DNA from 4 places in the Chryseobacterium sp. 7 genome. Region 4 is predicted to be linked to each of the others. Evidence: riboswitches for the same ligand, from Rfam matches in the RefSeq annotation. Region 4 holds a riboswitch; each other region holds the start of a gene.
What was found. A riboswitch is a leader RNA that binds a small molecule or an ion and turns the genes downstream of it on or off. The one in region 4 is predicted to bind cobalamin.

Region 1: linked by a shared signal. The riboswitch ahead of prpB (methylisocitrate lyase) and the one ahead of metE (5-methyltetrahydropteroyltriglutamate--homocysteine S-methyltransferase) in region 4 are both predicted to bind cobalamin.
Region 2: linked by a shared signal. The riboswitch ahead of CLU97_RS14400 (acyl-CoA thioesterase) and the one ahead of metE (5-methyltetrahydropteroyltriglutamate--homocysteine S-methyltransferase) in region 4 are both predicted to bind cobalamin.
Region 3: linked by a shared signal. The riboswitch ahead of CLU97_RS15035 (TonB-dependent receptor plug domain-containing protein) and the one ahead of metE (5-methyltetrahydropteroyltriglutamate--homocysteine S-methyltransferase) in region 4 are both predicted to bind cobalamin.

The regions. Positions count from the first base shown of each region.
Region 1 covers NZ_RCCA01000001.1:1,043,640-1,047,827, reverse strand. Annotated here, with positions in the region: tRNA gene CLU97_RS04880 (tRNA-Pro) at 2-76, shown strand; tRNA gene CLU97_RS04875 (tRNA-Arg) at 109-182, shown strand; gene CLU97_RS04870 (GIY-YIG nuclease family protein) at 232-486, shown strand; gene CLU97_RS04865 (hypothetical protein) at 637-1,203, opposite strand; cobalamin riboswitch at 1,452-1,644, shown strand; gene prpB (methylisocitrate lyase) at 2,084-2,992, shown strand; gene prpC (2-methylcitrate synthase) at 2,979-4,133, shown strand; gene CLU97_RS04850 (bifunctional 2-methylcitrate dehydratase/aconitate hydratase) at 4,168-4,188, shown strand, end outside.
Region 2 covers NZ_RCCA01000001.1:3,140,793-3,144,980, reverse strand. Annotated here, with positions in the region: gene CLU97_RS14410 (XAC2610-related protein) at 53-754, shown strand; gene CLU97_RS14405 (HD domain-containing protein) at 756-1,352, shown strand; gene CLU97_RS14400 (acyl-CoA thioesterase) at 1,401-1,784, opposite strand; cobalamin riboswitch at 1,902-2,082, opposite strand; gene CLU97_RS14395 (hypothetical protein) at 2,117-2,917, opposite strand; gene CLU97_RS14390 (ATP-binding cassette domain-containing protein) at 2,948-3,610, opposite strand; gene CLU97_RS14380 (endonuclease MutS2) at 4,063-4,188, opposite strand, start outside.
Region 3 covers NZ_RCCA01000001.1:3,284,646-3,288,833, forward strand. Annotated here, with positions in the region: gene CLU97_RS15030 (YncE family protein) at 1-459, opposite strand, end outside; gene CLU97_RS15035 (TonB-dependent receptor plug domain-containing protein) at 479-2,305, opposite strand; cobalamin riboswitch at 2,338-2,516, opposite strand; gene CLU97_RS15040 (T9SS type A sorting domain-containing protein) at 2,648-3,961, opposite strand; gene CLU97_RS15045 (helix-turn-helix domain-containing protein) at 4,116-4,188, shown strand, end outside.
Region 4 covers NZ_RCCA01000001.1:1,822,634-1,826,821, reverse strand. Annotated here, with positions in the region: gene CLU97_RS08355 (helix-turn-helix domain-containing protein) at 1-44, shown strand, start outside; gene metE (5-methyltetrahydropteroyltriglutamate--homocysteine S-methyltransferase) at 145-2,448, opposite strand; cobalamin riboswitch at 2,623-2,809, opposite strand; gene CLU97_RS08345 (Lrp/AsnC family transcriptional regulator) at 3,005-3,466, shown strand; gene CLU97_RS08340 (hypothetical protein) at 3,561-4,103, opposite strand.

The DNA of each region.
Region 1 (4,188 bases), 780 kb from region 4:
TCGGGGCGTAGCGTAGTCCGGTCATCGCGCCTGGTTTGGGACCAGGAGGTCGCAGGTTCGAATCCTGCCGCCCCGACTGTTTTAGTAGTTTTCTCAAAACTATTTAATGGGTGCGTAGCTCAGCTGGATAGAGCATCTGCCTTCTAAGCAGACGGTCAAAGGTTCGAATCCTTTCGCGCTCACATAAAGACTTACTGGAAACGGTGAGTCTTTTTTGTTTATATTAGTTCCATGTATTTTTGCTATATACTCTATTCTAAAACTCTAGATAAATTCTACATTGGACATTCTTCAGAATCTTTGCAGGAAAGATTAAGAAAACACTTATCTGATCACAAAGGATTTACATCCAAAGCTAAAGATTGGATTATTGTTTATTTTGAAACTTTCGACTCAAAATCACTTGCCTACAAAAGAGAAAGGGAGATTAAAGCTTGGAAAAGTAAATTGAAAATAATAAAATTAATCGAAAGCTCAGCTAGATAGAGCATCCCGCTTTTTAATCGGGACGGTCAAAGGTTCGAATCCTTTCGCGCTCACTTAAAGACTTACTGGTAACAGTGAGTCTTTTTTGTTTTCCATGGTTTTCTTTGATCAAAAATAAAAATCTTATGTAGAGAAGCTATTAATACAAGATTAATTATCTGTAAAGTATTGCCCAAACCACTGATCAAAACTTTCTTTATATTGAGCCTGAGCATTTTTAATCAGTAAATCAGGTTCTTCAATTCTATTTAAACCATAATCTCCTTTCATCCAAGTCAAATATTCGTTTAAACCTTCATTCTCTTCATAATCGTCTTCGTCTTTATAAAAATAAGCCTCATCGAAATCTACTGAAATTTCAGTGTCAAAAGTGAGTAAATGTAAAAGCTGTACAATATTTTCAGCAATAATATGAACACCTCCTTCATCTCCAAAAACTACAACAGGCATTTTATGTAAAGGCTGATCCGTTCCATTATTCCAGATGGCATAGAATGAACCTGAACCATTGGCCTGAGCAAAAGGCAGCATGCTATTCAAAAAATTTTCGTCATCACTCCAGCTTTTCAATCCGGATTTATTATCAATTAAAACACCAAAACCTTGTGAATAGTTTTCAAACGAGGAAATAGTATTCTGGAAATAGATTAGCTTTTCAAGCTCTACCGGAATTTCACTCAGGCCCAAGTTTTGTTTAAATTCTGCAATGTCTACCATGATCTACTATATATGACTAATAAAATTTATAAAATGAAAGAAGAATAGCAAATTTATTAACTATCTTTAATTTTCCGGGTATCTTTTATATTAATTTAACAACATAAACCATCCGTTTTTCTTCTAAAACACACATCACAACTCAAGCATTTTCAATAGATTACATTAAAAAAACTATTGATTACATAAAATATCTTTTTCATTATTATAAAAACCCTATATTTACCACCAAGGAGTTCTTAAAACCTTCTTTATCAACCGAAACTGGTTACACTTAGCTGTGTATTAAAAGGGAATCGTGTGAAAATCACGAACTGTCGCGCAACTGTAAGTAACACATAAAAGTTTTTATCCATTGATATCCACTGTATATTTTTTATATGGGAAGGATGATAAAAACCGTTACAAGTCAGGAGACCTGCCTATTTCGTATTGACGATGCTTTCGCGATTTGAAGCTTACAGTCAGGTATGATACGATATGGATATAGTGTGATAACTTTTTTATCAGTCTATTTATTTTTTGAGATGAATATGAGTATACATTAGTGCTGCTCATAATTCTGTAGCTCAGTCGTATACCCTTTCCGTAATTTTCTTTCTTCATAAAGCACCGCGAAGTTTACTGAGAACTTTTTATAAGATTTAATCAATGTAAAAAGTAATGGTGTACCAAAGCAATCTTAATTATTCATGGAATCAACACAGGCTTATTTTACAGGTCTGGACAATCAGAGTTTTCCAAAATTCCAGATATCTGGACAATTGTAAGATTTCTCAGCTTCTCTCCCATCTTTTCTTTTTTACTCAAAAGCTAAAACATTACAGATCTTATGCTTCTTCACAGACAAACAAACTTCAACTCAACAATACATATTAAAATGATCAAAAATGAAAACTGGAAGTCACCCGGATTAAAATTCCGGAAGGCCATGGAAAAAGAAAATCCCCTTCAGATTGTGGGAGCCATCAATGCGAATCATGCATTATTGGCACAGCAGGCTGGTTTTAATGCTATTTATCTTTCAGGAGGAGGTGTTGCCGCGGGATCTTTAGGAATTCCTGACCTTGGAATTACTACTCTGGATGACGTACTCATAGATGTTCAGCGTATTACTAATATTTGTGATTTGCCCCTTTTGGTGGATATTGATACAGGATTCGGACCTTCTGCCTTCAATGTTGCCCGAACGATAAAATCATTGATTAAAGCCGGAGCAGCAGCTATTCACATTGAAGATCAGGTGGGCGCAAAACGTTGTGGACACCGTCCCGGAAAAGAAATCGTAAGCAAAGAGGAAATGGTAGACAGACTTAAGGCCGCAGCAGATGCCCGTACCGATGAAAATTTTGTGATCGGAGCAAGAACAGATGCTTTTGCGAATGAAGGTCTTGAAAAAACTTTAGAAAGAGCTGTTGCTTATAAAGAAGCCGGAGCAGATTTCATTTTTGCCGAAGCAGTTCCTGACTTAACCTTTTATCAAAAATTCGTTGACGCGGCAGGAATTCCGGTACTCGCCAATATCACTGAGTTTGGGATGATTAAAATGTACACTGTAGAAGAATTAAAAAATGCAGGTGTGGGACTTATCCTCTACCCTCTTTCTGCATTCAGAGCAGCCAATAAAGCGGCGCAGAATGTCTACCTGCATATCCGCCAGGATGGAACGCAAGCTCATGTACTGGATACGATGCAGACCAGAGAAGAGCTCTATCAAAGCATTGGCTACTATGATTATGAACAAAAATTAGATAACCTTTTTAAACAAAATACTCATGTCAACGAATAGCGAACCAACATTTAAACCTAAAAAAAGTGTAGCACTTTCCGGGGTAACAGCAGGTAATACCGCTCTTTGCAGTGTAGGAAAAAGCGGAAATGATCTTCATTACAGAGGTTATGATATTCTGGATCTTGCAGAAAGAGCACAATTCGAAGAAGTAGCCTACCTGTTGATTTATGGTCAGCTGCCTACTGAAGCTCAATTAAAAAATTATAAAGCAAAATTAAAATCATTGAGAGGGCTACCCCACTCTGTAAGAAATATCTTAAAAAGTATTCCGGCAGCGGCACATCCAATGGACGTGATGCGTTCTATGGTTTCAGCAATTGGAAGCATCCAGCCTGAAAAAGACGATCACAATGTGGCTGGGGCAAGAGATATTGCAGACAAATTACTGGCATCATTCAGTTCCGGACTTTTATACTGGTATCACTATACACATAATGGCAAAGAAATTAATGTAGAGACGGATGATGATACTATCGGCGGGCATTTTCTTCATCTTTTACATGGTAAAAAAGCTCCTGATTCATGGGTAAAAGCAATGGAAATATCTCTTAATCTGTATGCTGAGCATGAATTCAATGCATCTACATTCACTGCTCGTGTTATTGCCGGAACCTCATCAGACTTTTATTCCTGTATCACAGGAGCTATCGGAGCTTTGAGAGGTCCAAAACATGGAGGAGCCAATGAAGTGGCTTTTGAAATACAAAGCCGTTACAATTCTCCTGATGAGGCAGAAGAAGATATTAGAAAACGTATTGCCAGCAAAGAAGTTATTATTGGATTCGGGCATCCCGTTTACACCATATCGGATCCAAGAAACGTAGTCATAAAAAAAGTAGCCAAAGAACTTTCCGAAGAAGCAGGAGATATGCTGCTGTACAATATCGCTGAAAGGCTGGAGACTGTCATGTGGGAAGAAAAGAAAATGTTCCCTAATCTGGACTGGTTCTCCGCAGTATCTTACCACCTGATGGGAGTTCCTACCTTGATGTTCACTCCATTATTTGTTATTTCAAGAGTTACCGGATGGAGCGCTCACATTATCGAACAAAGACAGGATGGGAAAATTATCCGCCCAAGTGCCAATTATACAGGTCCTGAAAATAAAGACTTTGTATCTATCGAAAACAGAAAATAAAAAAATCAATTCATAATTAAATCAAAAAATAAAGATGTCATCACACATTTCAAAC
Region 2 (4,188 bases), 1.3 Mb from region 4:
GTATTCGTATTTTTGTTAGAAATAAAACACACCTAAATCATTTACTATTACCATGAATATATTTAGTAAGTATAGGCATTTGCCGGCTTTTGTTCTGCTTGGACCTGCATGTTTCGGACAATATCAGTTTGAGATTAAAAATGCCTCAAAGAGCTATGATGCTATCCTCCAGATAGAAAACTGTTATGATGACAGATGTGGAGGAAAAGGAAAGGTGGAGTTATTTGATAACAAAAACAGCAAAGTACAGACTTTTGTTTCTGATGATCTTGTTTTGTATGCTGAACAAGGGCAAAAACTGATTCCAAAGAAATTGATTCCTCTTTCAAAAGATCAGCGGGCAGTGATTATAGATGACTTTAATTTTGACGGAACAGAAGACGTGGCAATAAGAAACGGGAATATGGGAAACTATAGCGGTGCATCTTATGATGTATATGTCTTCAACAAAACAAGAATGGGGTTTGAGAAAAGTGATGAGCTTACAGAGCTGGGTTCAAACGGTCTTGATATTTTTGATGTGGATGCTCAACGTAAACGCCTCATCACCTATGGAAAATCCGGCTGCTGTGATATTTTTACTACAGAATATGCTGTAATTCCGAATAAAGGACTTGATAAGGTCTTTGAAAAAGAGGAAGATATGACTGTTGAGGGCCGCGTAAAAGTAACTACAAAAGAAAAGATAAATAATAAATGGATTACCAGAACAAAGGTATATCCGTCAGATCAATATAACAGAAATAAGAAGTAAGATGAAAATTCAGAAAGAGATAGATTTTATTCTGGCAGTAGATGCGCTTAAAAATGTACAGCGAAGAAATTATAATGCAGATGATTCCCGAAGAGAAAATACAGCAGAACATTCATGGCAGATTATCATTCTGGCTCAGATTCTTTATCCGTATGCTAAAAACCGCGCAGATATAGACTTATTAAGGGTAATAAGAATGCTTTCCATTCATGATCTTGTAGAGATTGAAGCCGGAGATACTTTTATTTTTGATGAACAGGCCATGGTAGGAAAGTTTGAAAGGGAAAAAGCATCTGCCCAAAAGATTTTTGGAATATTGGATGAACCTTTGCGTACAGAATTTTTTAATCTATGGCTTGAATTTGAAGATGAGAAAACACCGGATGCTGTTTTCGCCTGTGGGATTGACAGAATCATGCCGTTTATCTTAAACTCCCATACTTCAGGGAAAAGCTGGACGGAAGCCGGAGTAACAGAAAAACAAATTCGAAATATGCTTGAAAATGCCATAGGCAGAGCATCAGATGAAATGGGAGAGGCTTTTGATGTGTTACTGAACAGAAGTCTGGAAACAGAAAAAGTGATCAAATCACTTTAATGAATATATAATATGTTTCGGGCGGCCAAAGGCCGCCCGAAACATTATTTATAGTATTTGGATTGGTTTCTTGAATTCGTCAATCGCCACAAAAGTAAAATCACCTACAATGGCTTTTTCTCTTTCATAGGAATACATCTGTTCTGTGTAGATCTCAACGTTTACCTTCATACTGGTCTTTCCCACGTAGGAAACTTTCCCGATCAGCTCAACAATTGTTCCGGCAGGAATAGGTTTTTTGAAATCTATTTTGTCACTGCTTACCGTTACCACTCTTTTTCTTGCAAATCGGGTAGCAGTAATGAAAGCTACTTCGTCCATCAGCTGCATAGCCGTACCACCGAAAAGGGTATCATAATGATTGGTTGTGTTAGGGAAAACCGCTTTAAAGATTCTGGTTTCGGATGCTTCAATTCTTTCTTCTGTAGTCATATATCATTATTAATTAAAGCGAAATGAAAATAGATATTGGAGCAACAGAACAATAACAGGAATCAAGAGAATTCCTGAGATAATTCATCAGATCAATACAACTTCAGATCGCGAAAGTTACTTGTTTAAGAAATAGGCAGGTCTCCTGACTTGTAACATCTTTTATCTCCTTCCCATGCCTCGCACAGTGGATCTTTGATAAAGATTACAGTTACTTACAGTTGCGCGACAGTCCGTGATTTTCACACGGTTCCCTTTTAATCTGCAGTGATGCAGAACCAATTTCTATGATGAATAAGCGTTAAAACTTTTCGGTGGCAAAAATAATGAATTTATTCCGGATTATGGTAAATAATCTGGCTGATTACTCTTCCTTTCTTGATAGTCCAAAGGGTAGTATATCTGTTTTCTCCTGAACCGTTGATCATATAAAGAAAGATATTATCGTTGTCCAGGGAGGTTACACCTACATTCTCAAAATCCATGGTAGGCTGGAACATATTTTTGATGGCTTCTCTTACGAAAACAGATCCTCTTCCTGGCTGCTGTACCCTGATAGATTTAATCTCAGTCATTCCTTCGGGAAGGTCATTTCCAATTCCCCACGGTTTTACTTTATCAATGGTAAGAAGTTTTCCCTCTGCATCTTTTTCCTTTTTACGGTATCCGGCGTTGGAAGGATAGATGTCAATCACTACTTTGCTTCTTTGGGCAGTAGGAACTTTGGGATCAGAATTATCTGTGAAAATAAGTGATTTTCCATTTTTGGACTTGGAAGGCGTATAAGCCGGAAGCTGGTCAATATAAGCAATACGCTCTTTATTCACCATTCCTTCTTTGTCCAGCGTTTCATAACGTACAAAAGGTTTGTCATCATCCTGCTTTTCCGGATATTTAATCCAGATCCATTCCGTTTCTCCGGGAGCAGGCTTTACATAAACAAAAACATCACCTTTACGCATACGGATCTTATCTACAATTTTTCTGTAATTGTCCTTATGAACGCGTACATTGGCATATCCTTCTTCAGCCTTTACAACTCCGAAAGGAACTTTATTCTGCCCTTTTACAAAAGCGATAGATAAAATACTGAAAGCAGATAAATAGAATGCTTTGTTTATGAAAGTCATCATGAAAATTTTTTAATCCTTCAAATATATAAATTAAATGCTTTTCGGAAGATAATTATAGCGCTGCAGTTCACTTAAATCTTGTATTTGTTTCAGATGACCGCCAGAAAGCAGATAGATATAATCAGAAATATCCAAAACATCCTTAAAGTTATGATCAGAAATAATAAATCCTTTATAAGAAGATTGCTGGCGGATATTTTTCTTTAATTCTTCAGTAACTTTTGGAGAAAGACTGTGAAATGGCTCGTCCAATAAAATAAAGTCTGCTTCAGAATAAATGACCATAAGCGTTTCAATAATTCTCTGTTCACCTTTGGAGAGGGTTTTAGGTTTTTGATCAAGGAAAGGCTGTATGAATTCTGAAGTAAAGAGCAGCTCAGTATTTTTCTGATTACAAAAAAGAGGAATCAGATTTTTGATTTTTATATATTTTGGTAAAAAAAGATCCTGTGGCAAATAGGAAATTCTGTTTTTTCTATCGGATATGCTTTTCAGAATTTTATTGTCATATTTTATAAACTGAGTATCGCCATGTTCCACTCCAAAGATAATTTTTAGCAGCGTTGATTTTCCGCTTCCATTTCTGCCAAGTAATCCCATGATTTGTCCTGTTTCACATCCTATATAAATATCCTGCAGGATTTTTCTTTCATTAAAAGATTTTGTTACACTATCAACATGCAGTTTACTCATAATAAGAATAATGTTATAATTTTTACAGCGAGACTTAATAATAGGGTTCCTGTCCAAAGAAAAGTTCTTGAAAAACCTGAATGAGCATAAAAATAATATTCACTTTTAAATCTTAATTCATAAATAAAGTAATGAAGGACAGGTGCAATTAAAAGAAAACTTAAACCAAATGTTTCAAGGCTGAAGGGAAGCAGAAAAGAAATAAGCAATGAGAACAGCAAGGCGGGAATCAGTATCTTTTTATAAAAAATCCAAAGAATAGTAAAGTTTCTCGCCATGTTCAAAATATTAAGAATTAATATGCCTGTACAATATTATATCTACCTTCAAATATATTAAAAACGTTTATATGAAAGAAAAAAATACAGATTCCATGAAGAAATTAAAATAAAAAAGAGAGAGCACCAAAAGTGCTCTCTCTTACTATTTGCGTTAATGTAATTGCTGATGAATTAAATTCTTTCTAGTTCATCTGCATCAATTGTGGTTTTGAAAGTTCCGTAATTGACGATCACTTTGTTGCGTGAAATTTTTTCAATGGTTCCCACACTGGTACTTCCGGTAATACGAACACGCTG
Region 3 (4,188 bases), 1.5 Mb from region 4:
AGCTTTATATTTCGTTACACTTTGAGTGTGTGCTGTGAAATTAGTGTTGGAAACGTAGATAAAGTCGTTCGCAAAAGTAATTCCTCTTGGATTATCAATCTGATCTGTAATTACTGCTAATTTTTTGAATGTATAACGGTCTACTACTACAATTTTGTTTGAGTTATTCAATACAAGATATGCCTTATTCCCGTTAAGTCCAATCGTTTGAAGAACATCTCCTAAGATCTCTTTATTATTGTTATATCCATATATATCATCCTGTTTCATGCTTAGATCTCTTGTCAGGAATGTTACTTTAGCTCCCTGGCTGTTGAAGTTACCTTCGTTAGAGATAAAATATCCATTCTGATAAGTGATTGGAGAGATTTCAACTTCTGTGGAATCATTTGTACATGAAGAAATGTTAAACAATAACACTACTGCAAATAATACAGTTAAAAGTTTAGTTATTTTCATATCTATTCAATTTTAATTTTTAAAAATTTATTGCGGCATATACACTATAGTTTCTTTTCGGTAAAGGATAGAAAGAAACTGTTTTATAGTAAGTATCCGTTACATTATTCACTTTAAACCCTAAGGTATATTTTTTTGCCAGCGTTGCAGAAACACCCATATTTAAAAGAAAATAGGGATCTATGGCATCTGATCTCTTTTCATCGCTTGTGATATAAGTAACCCCATTCACTAGCGCCTGGGCAAAAAACTTAAAGAAACCATATTCATAATCCAGATTGGCATTTCCTCTGTGCATGGGAACATAAGGTCTTTGCATCTTTGTTTCCTTATCAATAGATTTTGCATAATAATATCCTGCATTAGCACGGATTTTATGCTTACCCAGCTGTTTGCTGAAAGACAGCTGGGATTCCAGTCCGTAAGATTCGGATTTATTGACATTGTATGCCTGCCAGTAGCCTAAAGCAGTGGGAAGCCATACAATAAGATCCGTAATATTCATATAATAAGGAGACAAAGTAAGTTTAAAATCTCCTACTTTGAACTCATTTGCCATATCTACCTGAGTAGAAGTTTCCGGTCTAAGATCTTTATTTCCTCCCGGTTCATAATAAATATCATTGAAGGACGGAAATCTGAAGTTTTTAGATACGTTTACGCTCACATCATACCACTTTGCGGCACTCCATTTTCCGGAGAATGAGTACATCAACGGTGACTTTACATCTTCTACAAAATCTTTCTTGAATCCACCTTCGAAACGCAGATCTTTCGTAGCAAAATACCTCAATAATCCGGAAATAGATCCAACATTTCTGCTGACATCCGATATTCCGCTTTGGTAGCCCTCTCCTTTATTCAACTGAAATTCTCCAATGATATTAAAATTCCATTTTGAATTCAGGAAATAGTTGAAATCATTTTTAAAGATATAATTTTTCCCGGTTCCGCCACTTGATTTTGGCTGGTTTAAAGAACCGAAATACTGAAAATTCTCTTCCGTATAAGCTGCTTTAAGGGAATTACTGAACTTTGCTTTGTTCCAGTCCCAGGAAAGAAGGCTTCTTACACTTTGCGTTTTATATTTCGTTTTTGTTCCCGTTTCCTCATACACGGGATAATGCTGTGAAGAATCAAAAAACTGACTCTGCCACGAAATTTTATGATCGTTCGTTATTTTGTAGGATGCACCTACGTTGAATGTTGTATTGTAATAATTTCCGTTTCTGTTGATGTAATTCAGGTCGCTTACTTCATAATTATTTTCACTTACAGAATAATTTCCGGAAGCTTTAAAACTGAACTTATCATTGCTGTAAGAACCTTTTATAAAATTATTATAGGTATTAAAAGAAGCGACTTCTGAAAATAAAGAACCGTGGAATCCTTTATTAAAATCCAGCGTATTATTGAGGTGGATACTTCCCCCGATAGCCCCACTTCCGTAGATAACACTTCCTCCTCCGGCTTTTATTCCAATCTGGTCATACCCAAACAAGGCAATATTATTGATATCTCCCTGTCCTAAAAAATTGGAATTAATATTGATTCCATTCCATACAAAAGCAGTCTGCTGTGCGGTAGTACCTCTGAAAGATGGTGAAGAAACTGCACCACGTCCATTTTCTTTGATAAAAACCTGTGACTGAAATCTAAGGAGCTCCGAAAGATTGCTTGAGTTTTTCTCGGCATCTTCTGCCGAAATTGTTTTTACAGGATGAAAAAGCTTCACCCTATTCATCTGATTGTCGAAGACAAAAATAGTATCTATGGCTTTCTCTTGTCCAAAAAGAAAGGAGCCATAAGATGAAAAAAGCAGTACTAAAGATCTTTTTATATCCATACTTTTTTACTTTTCCTCCGAAAGCAATATGTTTTTTTAATTACAACTCTGGCAGGTCTCCTGACTTTCGCATTCTGCGCCTTCCCGTTCTTAAACAGTGGCTTTTTGCAGAAACTTTTGATGCGATTTACAGTTGCGGGGACAGTCCGGGGGTTACACCCGATTCCCTTTTCATTCCAAAATACTGGAAACCAAAATTTTTGCAAAGATAGTTTTTTATATGTATTTGCCAAAAAACCATCGTATGCTTAAAAAAACTATCTCTTTAATCAAATAAAAAAGAACAGCCGCTTTCAATATTGAAAACGGCCATTCATCCCACTACTTTACTATTTATATATGTTATTTTTTAATAAATTTATAGCTCTCCTGCTTCCCTCCTTTCAATGAGTATTGCAGAATATAATCTCCTTTTGGCAAGGATGAAACATCAATCTGCGCTTCCACAGTATTGAATGTTTTCACCCTTTGTCCAACCAAATTATAAATTTCAGCTTTCTCTATTTTTTCCGTTCCTTTAAAGTAAAGCATATCAGCTACCGGATTTGGATAAATACCTGTATTGTTTTTCTCTTTCACTGTATCATTCACTGACAAAAATGCTGTAATATCCAGATAAAAAGCAATCATCTGACCTGAAGCATTCGTCCCTGTGCCGGCAATTTTCTTTCCGTCCTGTGAAATGGACAAAGGAAGTCCCATGGTTACTCCATTGGTTGAAATTCCTAAGGACACAGCATAATCGTTCAGATTAATCCTTCCGGTGGATGAATTCCATATAAAACCTTCTCCCGACATAGGAGGTGCACCGAATGCTCTGTAATAGCCAATCACCGTTTTCCCGTCTGCTGAAATTCCCGTTGCTCCTCCTTTAAAGCTGAATGAAGCATTAGGGTGTGTTATGTAAGTAAGTCCGCCGATAGCATTCCACACATAAGGATTAGGATTTGCAGATCCAATGATGGTACTTCCGTCAGCAGAAATTCCGCCTGCTTCTCCTACATTGTTTCCGTTATTATCTGTAATAAAGCTTTCTACACCGTCCTGCCATTTTGCACCACTCCTGGTACCTGTCGGTTCATCCTGCCATCCTACAATTACTGTTCCTGCAGCATTGATTGCATTGGCTCTTGAACTACGTCCGGGAACCATACTTCCAAGATCTATCATTCCGTTTGCTTCATCCCATTTCACGGCATGTGCATTCGCTGCTGTGAGGTAGCCGAGACCTACAATTGTGCTTCCGTTGGTAGTCATTCCCCAGGTTGAGCTTACACTTCCATCCCATCCGGTGGGAACAAGTCCTCCCCTGTTTACCCAGGTAGAAGCAGCTACATCATAGGTTGATATTTCATTAAATCCCGTTGCGGCATTGGTTATAGAAGAAGATATTTTAGTTCCGTCATTGGAAACAATTGTTCTTCCGGCAGCCGGATATCCATTCGATATTGAACCTATCTGTACAAGCCCTCCGGCCGCATCCCATTTATAAACTCCTCCGGCACTTGTATGCATACTTACCACTCCATTATCCGAAACTGCTCCTACATTATAATTTCCTAAACCTATTACAGTAAGCTGAGCTTCCGCAAAACCAAAATTCAGGAAAAAACAAGCGGCCAATATTTTCATTGACATTCTGTAAAAATTTTTCATATTTTATTATATTTAGGCTTTCGAATTGGTGAAAACAATATTAATACAATATTCACCCTGTCAAAAGAAATTGACTTTCATAATTCGTGAATTTTAAAAGAATTTTATTTTTAAAACATTAATAACCAAACAGATATAAAATAATATTTTGAATATGGATTGTACCCGGATTATTCAAAAAAACACAAAAAACAAATTATTTACTCATCAATTATTTCAGAATAGCG
Region 4 (4,188 bases):
AGAAACAGTTTGGTTATCCTCCAAGCACATTGCAGGCTAAATAGTTCAGTATTCTATCAATGTTTTCAAGGAATATTACAATAAATCGTGCCATGAAAGTCATGGCACGATTCTGTGATTGTATCTAATTATTTCTAAAGTTTTCTAAAGTGCATATTCTACCGAAGCTTCTTTAGCAGCGGCTACCATTGCTATTAAAGCTTTTTCGGTTTCATCCCAGTGTCTTGTTTTCAGTCCGCAGTCTGGGTTTACCCAAAGCTGGTTCGCAGGAATTACATTCTGAGCCTTTCTCAACAATTCGATCATTTCTTCTTTTGACGGAACTCTTGGTGAGTGAATGTCATATACTCCGGGACCAATTTCATTTGGATATTTGAAATCTGCAAAAGCATTCAGCAATTCCATCTGAGAACGTGAGCATTCTATGGTAATCACGTCTGCATCCATATCGGCGATATTTTCAATAATATCATTGAATTCCGAATAGCACATGTGGGTATGGATTTGGGTAGCATCTTCTACTCCACTTGCTGAAATTCTAAAGGCTTCCACAGCCCATTTCAGATAATTCTGCCAGTCTGTTTTTCTTAAGGGAAGTCCTTCTCTGATAGCAGGTTCGTCAATCTGAATAATCCTGATCCCAGCTTTTTCCAGATCCACAACTTCATCACGGATCGCCAAAGCAATTTGCTTACACGTTTCGGAACGAGGCTGATCATCACGTACAAAAGACCATTGCAAAATCGTAACCGGACCTGTAAGCATTCCTTTTACCCATTTTTCAGTCTGGGATTGTGCATATTGAGACCAGTAAACTGTCATAGGAGTTGGGCGGGAAACATCACCAAAGATTACAGGAGGTTTCACACAACGGCTTCCGTAGCTTTGTACCCATCCGTTTTTGGTGAATACAAATCCTTCCAGCTGTTCTCCGAAGTATTCTACCATGTCATTACGCTCAAATTCCCCGTGAACCAATACATCAATTCCGATGTCTTCCTGCCAGCGGATTGTTCTCTGAGTTTCTTCTTTCAGTAAAGTATCATATTGTTCTGCGGTAAGCTCTCCTTTTTTGAATTGGGCTCTCCAGCTTCTCACTTCTGTTGTCTGCGGGAATGATCCAATGGTTGTGGTTGGGAATAAAGGAAGCTGCAATACTTCCTGCTGTTCTTCTTTTCGGATTTTGAACGTGTTTATTCGCTGAGCATCCTTTTCAGTAACAGCATTTGCTCTTTGTTTCACTTGATCATTATGGATAAGAGAAGAAGTTCTTCTGCTTTCAATAGCATTTTTATTTTCTTCGAATGCTTCAAGAACCTGTTCATTTTCCGTTCCTGCTGCCAGTTCTTTAAGGGTCACCACTTCTGTTACTTTTTGTTTGGCAAAAGCCAGCCAGTTTTTAATTTCAGGATTAAGACTGGTTTCAAAATCCAGATCACACGGTGAATGAAGTAATGAACATGATGGAGCGATGAAAATTCTTTCAGATCCTAATTTTTCAACAGCTTTTCTGATGAAAGACAGTGATTTTTCATAATCATTTTTCCAGATATTTCTACCATCAATTACTCCTAATGAAAGGCTTAAACTTTCAGGAATACTATTCAGAATACCATCCAGCTGTTCAGGGTTTCTAACCAGATCAATATGCAATGTATTCACCGGAAGTGAAACAACAAGGGATGTATTATCTTTTAATCCGTCAAAATAAGTAGCAATAATAAATTTCAGTTTCGGGAAACGTTTTCTTATTTCAGCATATACGGAAATATAAGTTTCTTTTGCTTTTTCGGTTAAATCCAATGCCAGAAAAGGTTCATCAAACTGAATCCATTCTGCACCCTGATCCTGAAGTTTGGTTAAAATTTCTGTATAAACAGGAAGAAGGTTTCCGGCAAGATCCAACTTATCAAACCCTTCTTCTTTTTCTTTTCCTAATAACAGATAAGAAACCAATCCGATAATAACCGGTTTAGCATTGATTCCAGCCTGCTTTGCTCCTGCAAATTCATTGAAAATTTTATCTGAACTTAGCTTAAACTGTTGATTTTTATAAAATTCCGGAACAATATAGTGATAATTGGTATCGAACCATTTGGTCATTTCCATGGCTGTGATATCCAGTCCATCTTTCTGATATCCTCTTGCCATGGCAAAATAAAGATCCAGTTCAGAATTGTTCTTCTTAAGCACAACTTCATGATAGCGCGTAGGGATTGCTCCTACCACAAGGCTCATATCCAATACCTGATCATAATAGGAAAAATCATTACACGGAATAAGGTCTATTCCGGCTTCTTTCTGGATATTCCAGTTTTGATTACAGATAGTTCTTCCTGTATTCAGAAGTTCTTCCAAAAGGATTTTACCTGACCAATACTGTTCGCAGGCTTTTTTAAGTTCTCTTTTGCTACCAATACGCGGATAGCCAAGGATGTGAGTTTGCATTTTTTTAAACTTTTTAGTTAAACTTATTGGGAAAGTGCTTTAAAATGCTTCGTTATGTTTAAGCAGAAGAAGTTTCAGGAATATAGTGACATAGCAGGCAGTGCATTTCCCTTCAAGAGAAAATACATATCTGATCTATCATCTATTTGACCTAAAAGCTTCAGACCGCGAAAGCATTGTCAATTCAGTAAAGGCAGGTCTCCTGGCTTGTAACAGTTTCCGTCATCCTTCCCGCTTTTGGCAGTGGATATGCAAAGACAGAAACTTTTGGTGTGTTACTTACAGTTGCGCGACAGCTCGTGATTCTCACACGATTCCCTATTAATCTACCTTAAGTAAAACCTTTCCTGTTTGATGAAGTATCTATAAAGAACTGTACTTTTACCTTTAACCATTGTCATCAGTAAAAGTTTTTAATTTTGTGTAAAATTAGCAATACAGAATAAAAACACAATAAAAATAAAATAATTAAGCAAATTAAACTTTAAAAATTATAAGTAAAAGCATAAAATTCTTTACATTTGATTGTTTTAATCATTTAAAAGAATAATATTCTGTGGAACAACTCGATGATAAGGATTTACAGCTGCTCAGACTGCTCCAGAAAAATGCTAAACTGACCGTTAAAGAACTGGCAAAAGAAGTCAATCTCTCCACCTCTCCTGTTTTTGAAAGAGTGAAAAGGCTAGAACAGGATGGTTTTGTTAAAAGATATGCTGCGGTTCTTGATGCCGAAAAGCTGAACCGCGGTTTTACGGTTTTCTGCCAGATTAAGCTGAAAATTCACGACAGATCTGTGGGCTATGATTTTGTAAAAGAGATTTTAGAAATTGAAGAAGTTGCCGAGTGCTACAATATTTCCGGTGATTTTGATTTTCTTCTGAAAGTGCAGGTAAGGGATATGAAACATTACCAGGATTTTGTGTTCAATAAGCTTGGATCTGTAGATTCCATCGGGAGTACTCACAGTACTTTTGTGATGGCTGAAGTGAAAAACAATCATGGATTAACGATATAGAGCTCCTTTAAAATAAAATGAATTCATCCTATGAAATAAAAAAATCCGTCATTAGCTTGACGGATTTTGTAGTATTTTGAGGCTTTTCCAATAATTAATTGGCTGCCGGGTCTATAAGTTCTGTTGTTAAACCCAATGATTTCAACAGGTTTTTGTTATCAAATAACAGTGTTGCATAATGTTTTCCTTTCTTAAAAACGAGTTTTGAACCTCCTGGAAACTCACTATTGGCACCTAATTTCTGTGTTTTCGCATGGTATTTACTGAATCTGGTTTTGCTATCCTGCAATGTAGTTTTATTTAGAATAAGACCAAAAGGAAGTCCTTCTACCACTAAAGGTTTATGATCTGAAGTCGTAAAGAACATTTCATTAATCATATTATCTTTTCCCAGACCGGAATAAAGTTCCAGCCCTGTCTTCATTGGCCATTTTGCATATTTTTCTTCATTGGCATCTTCATAAAAAACAGTTTTTACGTTCAATGCTTTTGAGATTTTATCGGCAGTCTGAGGGAAAACAAATTCTGAATTTTTGTCTAATAAGGAATTCAAAGTGGCTGTCTTCTGTGAAAATATGTTTGAGCTTACTACCAGAAAAAAAATAGTTACAATAAAAGTAAATCGTTTCGTCTGCATGGGAATATTTTAAAATTTTAAATGATTTGATGGCTAAAGGTATTAAAAAATACACGATCCCATCCCTCCAATTCCTAAATCATCT